DNA from 2 places in the Arthrobacter sp. ISL-69 genome. Region 1 is predicted to be linked to the other one. Evidence: riboswitches for the same ligand, from Rfam matches in the RefSeq annotation. Region 1 holds a riboswitch; the other holds the start of a gene.
The links. A riboswitch is a leader RNA that binds a small molecule or an ion and turns the genes downstream of it on or off. The one in region 1 is predicted to bind cyclic di-AMP.
Positions count from the first base shown of each region.

Region 2: another riboswitch for cyclic di-AMP. It lies ahead of J7I79_RS03545 (C40 family peptidase); the one in region 1 lies ahead of J7I79_RS08650 (hypothetical protein).

Region 1 is NZ_JAGGPO010000012.1:125,400-130,240, forward strand. It holds gene J7I79_RS08640 (dolichyl-phosphate beta-glucosyltransferase) at 9-932, opposite strand; gene J7I79_RS08645 (hypothetical protein) at 1,080-1,547, opposite strand; gene J7I79_RS08650 (hypothetical protein) at 1,788-2,558, opposite strand; cyclic di-AMP (ydaO/yuaA leader) riboswitch at 2,558-2,742, opposite strand; gene J7I79_RS08655 (HAMP domain-containing sensor histidine kinase) at 2,934-4,466, opposite strand; gene J7I79_RS08660 (response regulator transcription factor) at 4,470-4,841, opposite strand, start outside.
Region 2 is NZ_JAGGPO010000007.1:24,621-29,461, reverse strand. It holds gene J7I79_RS24125 (NTP transferase domain-containing protein) at 1-119, opposite strand, end outside; gene J7I79_RS03555 (HNH endonuclease) at 167-667, opposite strand; gene J7I79_RS03550 (NlpC/P60 family protein) at 890-1,645, opposite strand; gene J7I79_RS03545 (C40 family peptidase) at 1,784-2,446, opposite strand; cyclic di-AMP (ydaO/yuaA leader) riboswitch at 2,517-2,710, opposite strand; gene J7I79_RS03540 (M23 family metallopeptidase) at 2,825-3,652, opposite strand; cyclic di-AMP (ydaO/yuaA leader) riboswitch at 3,656-3,899, opposite strand; gene J7I79_RS03535 (metal-dependent transcriptional regulator) at 4,010-4,705, opposite strand.

The DNA of each region.
Region 1 (4,841 bases):
GCCGGACGTCACCGGCACGGACCACTGTCCAGGGCTGAGCGAAGTTCAGGAACAGGTATGCGGCCGGTCGCCAGGTCGCGGCTAAGGCGGCGCATGCCGCGCAGGTCGGCGAGGGCGGTCCGGAGAAGGTCCACGCCGGCGTCGGATTCGTTTACCCAGTCCACGGGCACCTCGTGCACCCGGAGCCCGCATTTTTCGGCCAGGACCAGCAGCTCGGTGTCGAAGAACCAGGCGTGGTCCGCGGTGTGGGGGAGGAGCTGCCGGGCGATATCCCCGCGGATGGCCTTGAAGCCGCACTGCGCATCGCTGAAATGTGCGCCCAGAAGGGTATGCAGCAACAGGTTGTAGCCACGGGGGATGAACGCCCGCCGGTGGCCCCGGACAACACGCGAACTGCGCGATAGCCGGGTTCCGACCGCCAGGTCGGAATGCCCGGAGATGAGCGGCGCTATCAAGGGGGCCAGCGCAGCAAGGTCGGTGGAAAGGTTCACATCCATGTAAGCCAGCACTGGCGACGGCGACGCGAGCCACACCGTGCGAAGTGCGTTTCCCCTTCCCTTGTCCGGGAGCCGGACCACGGTGATCTCGCGGAGTTCCCGTGCCACACGTTCGGCGACGCGAAGCGTGCCGTCAGTGCTGGCGTTGTCCGCAACAGTAATCCGGAAGGTGTTCGGGAAAGTGCTGTGCAGGTAAGCGTGCAGCCGCCGGAGAGACTGCTCCAGATCCTGTTCCTCGTTGTAGACCGGGATGGTCACATCCATGACAGGCACGGCGGTCCCGGTCCGTTCGTCGACGGCGGCCCGCGTGTCGATAGGGACGCGGCGGATGTTACCCGCACCGGAAAGCGCCGGAGCGGCACCCGTCAGGACGTCGACGGCGGCCTGCGGTTGCGGGTGCGGAGGGGTCCCCGGGGCCTGGTCTGTGAGCGTCATGGTTCAACTATGAAGTCGGCGCATATGAGGGATTTAGGCCACAGCTGTGCACCTGCTGTGGAACCTGCCGGGACGGATGCGGGAACGGAAGCGGCGGCGGTGCGCCCACCGTCATTGGTGGGTGCACCGCCGCCGCGGTTCGGTTCGTTAGGGAGCCAGTAGCGGACAAACATTGACTGCCGTGCCGGACCCTGAGAATCGTCGCAATTCGTTGCCGGCGGGGTCCACAGCGAAGTTGACATTCCCGCGCGTGAGGATGAGCCCGTCAGGAGATGGGAGCTGAAGGAGGTTGAGGCCGGTGGCCTTCACTTCGACCACGTCGTCGCTCGGGAATGAAAAGAAGAGGACACCCGTGATGACGTAGCTGACCGACTTACCGCTTTCGTCCCCCGTGAGCGTTATCTTCAGACCCGGGGAAGTGCTGATGACGTCTCCGGACGGCGTCGTGATGTTCTTGACCTTCCCGGTGACTGTACCGGTGACATCAAATCCACAGTTCGTAAATGTCCCGGATCCAGAAACGGATATCGGTGGGCCCGAAGGGGCGGCAACGGCCGGAGCGGCGGCTGCGAAAATTGAGGCCAGGACGGCCGTTGGAACTAACCATTTTTTCATTGTTGCTCCCTAGATCTTGATGACGGCCCTGGGGCCGGCTGCCGCTTGGAAGACGATTGAAAGCGGCGGCGACCAAGAGTCACCCCGCAACCTTGTGAAAACCTTGTGATTCCGGAAAGGGAGCTCAACGGCACCGGAACCGGGGGAAGCGATACGCCCGCAACACGGCCGAAGGCCCCGAATCACGTGGATTCGGGGCCTTCGGGTGATACGGACCAAGTCCGGCGGGTATGGGCCGGCTTAGTACCAGTTATTGGCGTAGTGGAAGTTCAGGGCGTCGCAGGGGGAGCCGTAGCGCTCCTTGACGTAGTTCAGGCCCCAGTTGATCTGAGTGCGGAAATTGGTGAGGTAGTCTCCGCCCGCGCTGGCCATCTTTTCGGCCGGCAGGGACTGGACGATGCCGTACGCGCCACTGCTGGCATTCGTGGCCGTGGTCTTCCAATCCGATTCCTTGGTCCACAGCGTGGTCAGGCACTGCATCTGGTCAGGGGCCCAGCCGTAGTTGCCGAGCTGCGAGGCGGCATACGCCTGGGCAGCTGCGGGGTCGTCCACGGCGACTGGCGGCGCGGGAGCCGGAGCTGGTTCCGGAGCTGCTGCCGGTGCCGCCGCGGGGGCCGGTGCCTCCGCGGCCTTCTCCTCCGCGGGCTGCTCTTCGGTCGACTGCGGGGACATGCTGACAGAAGCCGGAGCCGGCATGGCCGAAACCAGGATCTTTTCGAACGCGAGCTTCGACTTCGTGTCGGCGCTCGCGGCGGCGACTTCCGCGGCCGTCGCCGAGCTTGCCGGTGCGGCGGGCTCGGAAGCCTGGCCGGCGGCGCCGACGCCGATCAGCACGGCGCAGGCGGTGGCCACCACAGCGGCGCGGCGGCCGGAGCCGTGCAGGCCGGCGGCAAACCGGGACAGCGGGGACGCCGTCTTGGCTGATTCGGCGCGGTGGCGTGAGCGTTCTGCGGGCGCCGTGGTCTTAGCTGAAGGGCGCTCTGGACGTACTTCTGGCGTGGATTTAGTCATGGTTGCCTCTCGATGCCGGCGGAGTTAGCTGTCGGGTTCGGATGAGGTCATCCGGCCGCACGGAACTTCACGTGTCGGCTTCACCCCGAGGGCGGCGATGCAGAATGCCCGGAGACCTGGGTCCCCCGCCTCTGCCTAATCATGAGGAAATCCGGGTAGCGGCAGAGTTTGGCGTCCATCCGGATATGCGGCCGGAACGGTGGCCGCACTCTAAAAACCGTACAGGAGATAGAACCTTAAGTCACATTTCGGTAACGAGGATCACGGTGACGGCGCGTTGACTTGCGCCGGGGAGGCCAGGGATTCGTTCGATCACGGAAAAGGCCGGCCGGCCCAAATGGGCATCGCCCGGCTGTGATTTCCGTGCGCTGAGAACTAGGCTGCCGGTGGTTCGCAGGGGAGGCGCAGCGCGAACTCCGTGCGTCCCGGACGGGAGGTGACTTCGACGGTTCCGCCGTGCGCTTCCATGATCGACTGCACAATCGAAAGGCCCAGCCCGCTGGTCCCCTCAGCGGCGGCCGCTCCCGCGGCGGCCGAACCCGAAGCAGAACCTGCCGGGCTGGTGCGGGCGGCGTCCGCCCGGGCAAAGCGGGCAAAGACCCGGTCCACAAATTCGGGCGGGATCCCGGCGCCGTTGTCCGTCACGGTCACCACGGCGCTGCCGTCAGCGGAGCGCATCACGCCGGTGACAACGGTGGTTCCGGGGTCCGTGTGCTTGCGCGCGTTGGAGAGCAAATTGGCCAGCACCTGGTGCAGCTGCGTGACGTCCCCGCGGACCACCACCGGCTCGTCGGGCAACTCGAGCTGCCAGACGCGGTCCGGTGCCATGACCTTCTCGTCGCTGACGGTTTCCACCACCAGCTGCGTCAGGTCCACGTCGCTGATCTTGAGCGGCTGCCCTTCGTCCAGCCGGGCCAGCAGCAGGAGGTCCTCCACCAAGGTGGTCATCCGTTCGGACTGGCTTTGCACCCTGGCCAGGGATTTCTTGCCGTCCGGAGTGAAGTCCTCGGTCATCCGCATGAGTTCCGTGTAGCCGCGGATTGCCGTAAGTGGCGTGCGCAGCTCGTGGGAGGCGTCTGCCACGAACTGGCGCACCTTCGTCTCGCTCTGCTGCCGGGCCTCGAGGGCCTTGGAGACGTTGTCCAGCATGAGGTTTAGCGCGTGGCCCACGCTGCCCACTTCAGTTCCGGGGTGCGCGTTCGACGGCGGCACGCGCACCGCGAGGGCAACCTCGCCGGCATCGAGCGGAAGCTGCGAAACCTGCGTTGCCACTTCGGACAGCTGCTCGAGGGGTTTCATGGTGCGGCGGATGAGGACCGTTCCGGCAAGGCCGATCAGGACCAGGCCTCCCATCGAAACGATCACCATGGTCCACACCAGTGAGCTGAGCGTGTTCTGTTTTTCATCGAGGGGAAGTCCGGTGACGATCACGTCCCCATACGGAGCCTCCACGGCCACCAGACGGTAGGAGCCGGTGGACAGGGTCCGGTCAACCGGCGTTCCGTCGTGTCGGAGGGCCAACAGGACCCGGTCATCCTCGGGGGACAGCGACGCCTTGGTGGCGTCGTTGGCGAGGAACCCGGCTTTGCTGACATTGCCGTCGTTGATTCGTGCGATGAGCGTCCCGATGCCTTGTCCCTTGGCATCCAGGGGATCCGGCCTGTTGTTGGGGTTACCAAGCGGCGGGCGCCCGAACTCGCTGGACCGCCGGGAGGCTTCCGTGAGTTGCTTGTCCAGTTGCTGGGTGAGGAATGAATCCATGGACGCGTAGCTGAACAGGCCAATCGCGCCGCAGATTGCCACCAGCAATGCCATGGCCAGGAGCACCAGCCGGGTGCGCAGGTGCCAGGTCGAGGGATCGAGCCAGCGGCGGCCTTCTTTGCGGACTACGCCGGCAAGCGTGGGCACCGCTCAATCCGCCGGTTTGATGACATAGCCCGCCCCGCGGACGGTATGGATCATGGGCGGGTGCGTTGCGTCCACCTTCTTGCGCAGGTAGGAAATGTAGAGTTCCACGATGTTGGCCTGGCCGCCGAAATCGTAGTCCCACACCCGGTCCAGGATCTGTGCCTTGCTGACCACCCGTTTGGGGTTCTCCATGAGGTAGCGGAGGAGTTCGAACTGGGTGGCCGTGAGCTGCAGTTCCTCCCCGGCCCGGGTCACTTCGCGTGTGTCGATGTTGAGGACGAGGTCGCCCACCACCAGCTCGGCGGTGTCCATGGCGGCCACCCCGGAGCGCTGGACCAGCCGGTGCAGGCGGAGGAGCACTTCTTCCATGCTGAA
Region 2 (4,841 bases), on a different contig from region 1:
GCGGATGCTGCCAGCGACAGCGCCAGGAGGGTGGCGCCGTCGTACACGAGCTGGGACTTGGGCACGCCGCCCAGGCGCGATGAGCGCCCGCCGGCCAGAATCAAGGCATCAAACTCCACATGGCCAGCCTAGCCCCGGACACTTGGACCGGTGCAGACGTGACGCCTCAGGCGGCGGATTCGGGCAGAAGGAAAGGGTCCCACGCTGGCGTGGGCTTCTCCAGCTCCTTGATCTGCCAGATGGTGCCGTGCGGAGGCGCCGGTACGAACCGGAGCTTCCAGCCCATCTCGGCCGGCGTGTGGTCACCCTTAACGTTGTTGCACCGCAGGCAGGCGGCCACCAGGTTTTCCCAGGAGTCCGCACCGCCCCGCGATTTCGGGTGGACGTGATCAATGGTGTGTGCTGCCTTACCGCAATAGGCGCAGCGGTGGCCGTCACGGCGCAGCACGCCCCGGCGGCTCACAGCCGTGATTGTGTTGTACCGGGGCCGGATGTAGCGGTTGAGGAGAATCACGGACGGGCGGCCCAGGATCTCCTGCGGCCCTACGACAGGATCGTCGCCTTCGGCCACCACGCTTGCTTTTCCGGTCAGCACAAGAACCAGCGCCCGGCGGAAGGTCACAACCGCCAGCGGTTCATATCCAGCATTAAGAACGAGAGTGCGCATGCACATACCTCTTCACGGCCGCACCCGTCAGGGGCTCGAGGGCCGGCTGCCCTCTGCTTGTCCGGGCTATGGATCGACAACACAAGAGTAAACACTCAAGTGCCCGATCACCGAATCGGGCCTTTACCACACGCTGCGTGTCGGTAAAAATTCACCTGCCGGAAACGCAGAAGAACCCCTGCCGATGGCAGGGGTTCTTCTGGAAGTCGCTAGCCGGAGGCTTTAGCCGCCAACGCGGATGAAGACCGGGCCGGAGCCGACGTTGACGCTGAACAGGGAGGTGGTTCCACCGTTCCAGCCACCGTGCACAGCCTGGCCGTTGCCGACGTATACAGCGATGTGGGCCATGCCCATGCCGCCGTTTTCGTAGTACGCGAGGTCGCCCGGCTGTGCCTCGGCTGCACTCACGGTGCGGCCCAGGGACAGGTAACCTGCCGGCCAGCCGTGGTAGTTGATGCCCACAGCAGCAAGCGCGTTCGTGGCCAGGGCGGTGCAGTCCTGGGAAACACCGAGCTGGGCGTAAGCGGCTGCTGCAATGGAAGCACCGTTTCCGCTGGCGGCGGCGGGCGCGGCGGGAGCTGCCGGGGCGGACACAGTTGCCGCAACGGCTGCGGGAGCGGCCTCGGGAGCAGCTTCCTGAACCTCGACGACCGGCTTCGGAGCCTCCACGACGGGGGCCGGGGTGGTGGAAACAGCCGGCTTCTCGAAGGAGATGGCGATGCTGGAAGCGGCCGAGATGTTGGCCGGAGCGGAAGACTGAACTTCCAGGGTGGAAGCGGAGGTTGCTTCGCGCTGAACATTGGTGTCGGCAGCGTTGGCTGCGATACCGCTCGTCAGGACCAGACCGGAAGCAGCAGCGATAACCGCAGCCTGACGGCCCATGCCACCGGCGTTGTCGCCGACGGCCTTGGCAATGACAGCAAGCGAGTTGGTTTTGGTAACCTCGGCGCGGTGCCGTGCGATGGCACGAGTAGTCATTATTTCTCTCTTTCGTTTTCCTCAGACTGCGTGGCAGGCCGCGGTTTTTGGACGCTCCGGCATCTTGGGGGTAAGCCGGAACGGCCCGAACGGGTTTTTAGCGAATTACGCGCGCTTCAGCGAAGGGAAGCGCGTGTTTTAGCGAAGCGTGTAGAACGCAGACGTGCCCGTGGCGGACACGGCGTGCAGGATGGTGCCCTGCGACGGGTTCAGCGCGCTGATCATCATGCCGTTGCCGACGTAGATGCCAACGTGAGCGCCGCCGTTTTGCATGACCAGGTCGCCAGGCGCCGGGGTGGCGGTAGGCTTCATGGCGTTCCATGCGTTGGTGCGAGGGATGCTGATGCCGGCCTGGGCGTAGACCCACTGGGTGAAGCCTGAGCAGTCCCAGCCGCTGGGGGTGGTGCCGCCCCAGACGTAGGGGCTGCCGATCCCGGTGTAGGCGATCGCGGCGAGGCCCGATGCGGCAGCGGAGGAAACGGCGTCGGCGAGCTTGCCCGCCTTCGCTTCTCCGTCAGCCTCAGTTGAATCTGAACCGGTCGACTGAGCCCGTAAGGTTTCAACCTTGGGCGCTGCCTTCGTGGTCACTGCCGGACGCTCGAAGGAAATAGTCGCTGTCGGTTCCGCGGTAACGGCCAGCTGGGCCGACTGTGAGCCGGACTCCGTGGAAGCGGACACTCCCAGGTTGGTGTCTGCGGCGTTTGCCGGCATACCAACGCTGAGGATCAGTCCGGACGCGGCTGCAATGACAGCCGCCTGGCGACCTACGGTCCCGGCGTTGGCAGTAACAGCCTTGGACACGGAGTTCAACGGGTTCGTACGAACCGTTTGCGCACGGTGGCGCGCAGAATTGTGACGTGTAGACACGAAGGTAGCCTCTCCCAATGCCTACGAGGTGAGCTGTCGGATTCGGATGGGAGTCACCCGGCCACTCGGCTTCCTGGGAAGCTTTGCGACTTAACCCCAAGGTCTTCTTGCGAAGACCAAAATTGGTTCCCCCGCCTCTGCCAGACGATGTAATGCGAACGGACCTTGAGCGGTGGCAGAGTTAGGCAATCCACTCAAGAGCGCCAACTTCGGAAAAGTTGGCGTGCTTTAGACGGTACAGGAATTCCGTGTGAATGTCACATTCAGGTCACGGCATGTCACGGGAATGCGAGAGTGTTCCATCGGATTGGATCAGAGCCAGCCGGTGGGGTCAACGACTTCGCCGTTGACCATCACTTCAAAATGGAGGTGGCAGCCCGTGGAGGCGCCGGTGGTCCCGCTGAGGGCCACAACGTCGCCACGGCTGACCTTCTGGCCTACCTGGACGTTGGACGAGGACAAGTGGTTATACGTGGTCTCCAGGCCGTTGCCGTGGTCAATCACCACGCGGTTTCCGCCGCCGTAGGGGTGCCATCCGGTGAACGTCACCGTTCCGCTGGCCGCGGCCATGACACTTGTGCCGCACTGGGCCGCATAGTCCTGCCCGCGGTGGAATTCGCCGGTGCCGCCGGTGATCGGGCTGACCCGAAAGCCGAAGGGGGATGCGGAAACCATCTGCGCCAGCGGTGCCCCGAGGCTTCCGGTGGACGCTGCACGGGTAATGGTGCCGGCGGACTGCGCGCTCAGCAGCTGCTTGAGCTTGCCGTCGGGATCGCCCTTGGTGGCGATATAGGTCCGGTTGAAGTCGATTTTGGCGCCTGCAGCCGCGGAAACCTCAGGCTGCGCCGCTACAGATGCGGCGGCCGCGGACGTGTTTCCGGTGTCCGCTGTGCTCATCATGGGTCCGGTTGACGGGACGGTCACAGTGAGGACCAGTCCGGTGGCGGCCAGGGCAATGCCGGCCTTCTGACCCACACCGCTCGCGGAAGCGAACTCCGTGACCTGACTGAACAGGCTCCGGCGCCGGCGCGCATCACGATGTGCATCGCGTGGCCTGACCGTCATAACGGCTTCGGCCACGGGGTACTCCGAAGCGGGACCAGTCGCCCTGCGGCGGCCCCTGACGGTCTGCGTGGTCAAGAAATATCCTCTCTGGATAGCCTGCGGAGTTAGCTGTCGGATTCGGGTCAGAGAGATCAAAGACCCGGTCCGCCAATGCAAGGCATCCGGCACAGGGGTATCCCTAAGGATTCCTTCGTCGGAGATGACTTGCCGCTGACGGACTTCACCCCAAGGCCGTCTTTCAACGGCCGGTAGTGGTTCCCCCGCCTCTGCCAGGAGGTGATTCGTACACTGATCCGCTGGCAGAGCTCGGCTTCGGATCAGGTAACGCTTTAGTATCGGCGCTAGTCCCCAACTATAGGTGATTAATCAGCGCGGTAATAATTCCGTTATCTACGTCTCAGTGAGTTGTAGGTGGTCCTATGATGTGGGCGGTTAGCTGACGGTAACAAACACGTGGGCCGCAACTTCCGGCGGCAGCTCGAGGGCGCCTTCGATTTCAGGCACGCGCACCGAGATGTACTCCCCTACCCGCTCCAGGGCGAGCGTCGCACCCGGCCGGATTCCGCCTTCATCCAGCTGGACCAGCAGCTCCGGTTCAACCTGGATGGGTTCGGCCAGGCGGCTGACAGTAATGCGCGAGTCGGCCCCGTACCCGGTCATGGCGTCGAGCAGGTTCACCACACCGTCCGTGAACAGAGGAGCCGGTTGGCCGCCAAGCGCCGCCAGGCCGGGAATGGGATTGCCGTAGGGGGAAACAGTGGGGTGGTTCAGGAGTTCGAAGATACGCCGTTCAACGCGCTCGCTCATGACATGTTCCCAGCGGCAGGCTTCGTCGTGGACATACGCCCAGTCAAGGCCGATGACGTCAGCCAGGAGCCGTTCCGCGAGCCTGTGCTTGCGCATGACTTCGGTGGCCCGTTTCCGGCCGGTTTCGGTGAGCTCAAGGTGCCGGTCGCCGGAAACAACCACCAGCCCGTCGCGCTCCATCCGGCCGATGGTCTGCGAAACGGTGGGCCCTGAGTGGCGCAGCCGTTCGGCAATCCGGGCGCGGAGAGCCACGATGTTCTCTTCCTCAAGCTCCAAGATTGTCCGAAGATACATCTCCGTGGTGTCGATCAGATCCGTCATCCAGCTCAGCTCCTCGAGCACAGTCCTTGCGTCAGTCCCACCGTACCGCGCGGAGGCGTTCTCCGTCGGTCTCGTCAAGTGGATCTTCATCCACCGATCAGCCTTGGGAACAGCCCTCCCGGGGATCAGCCCGGCC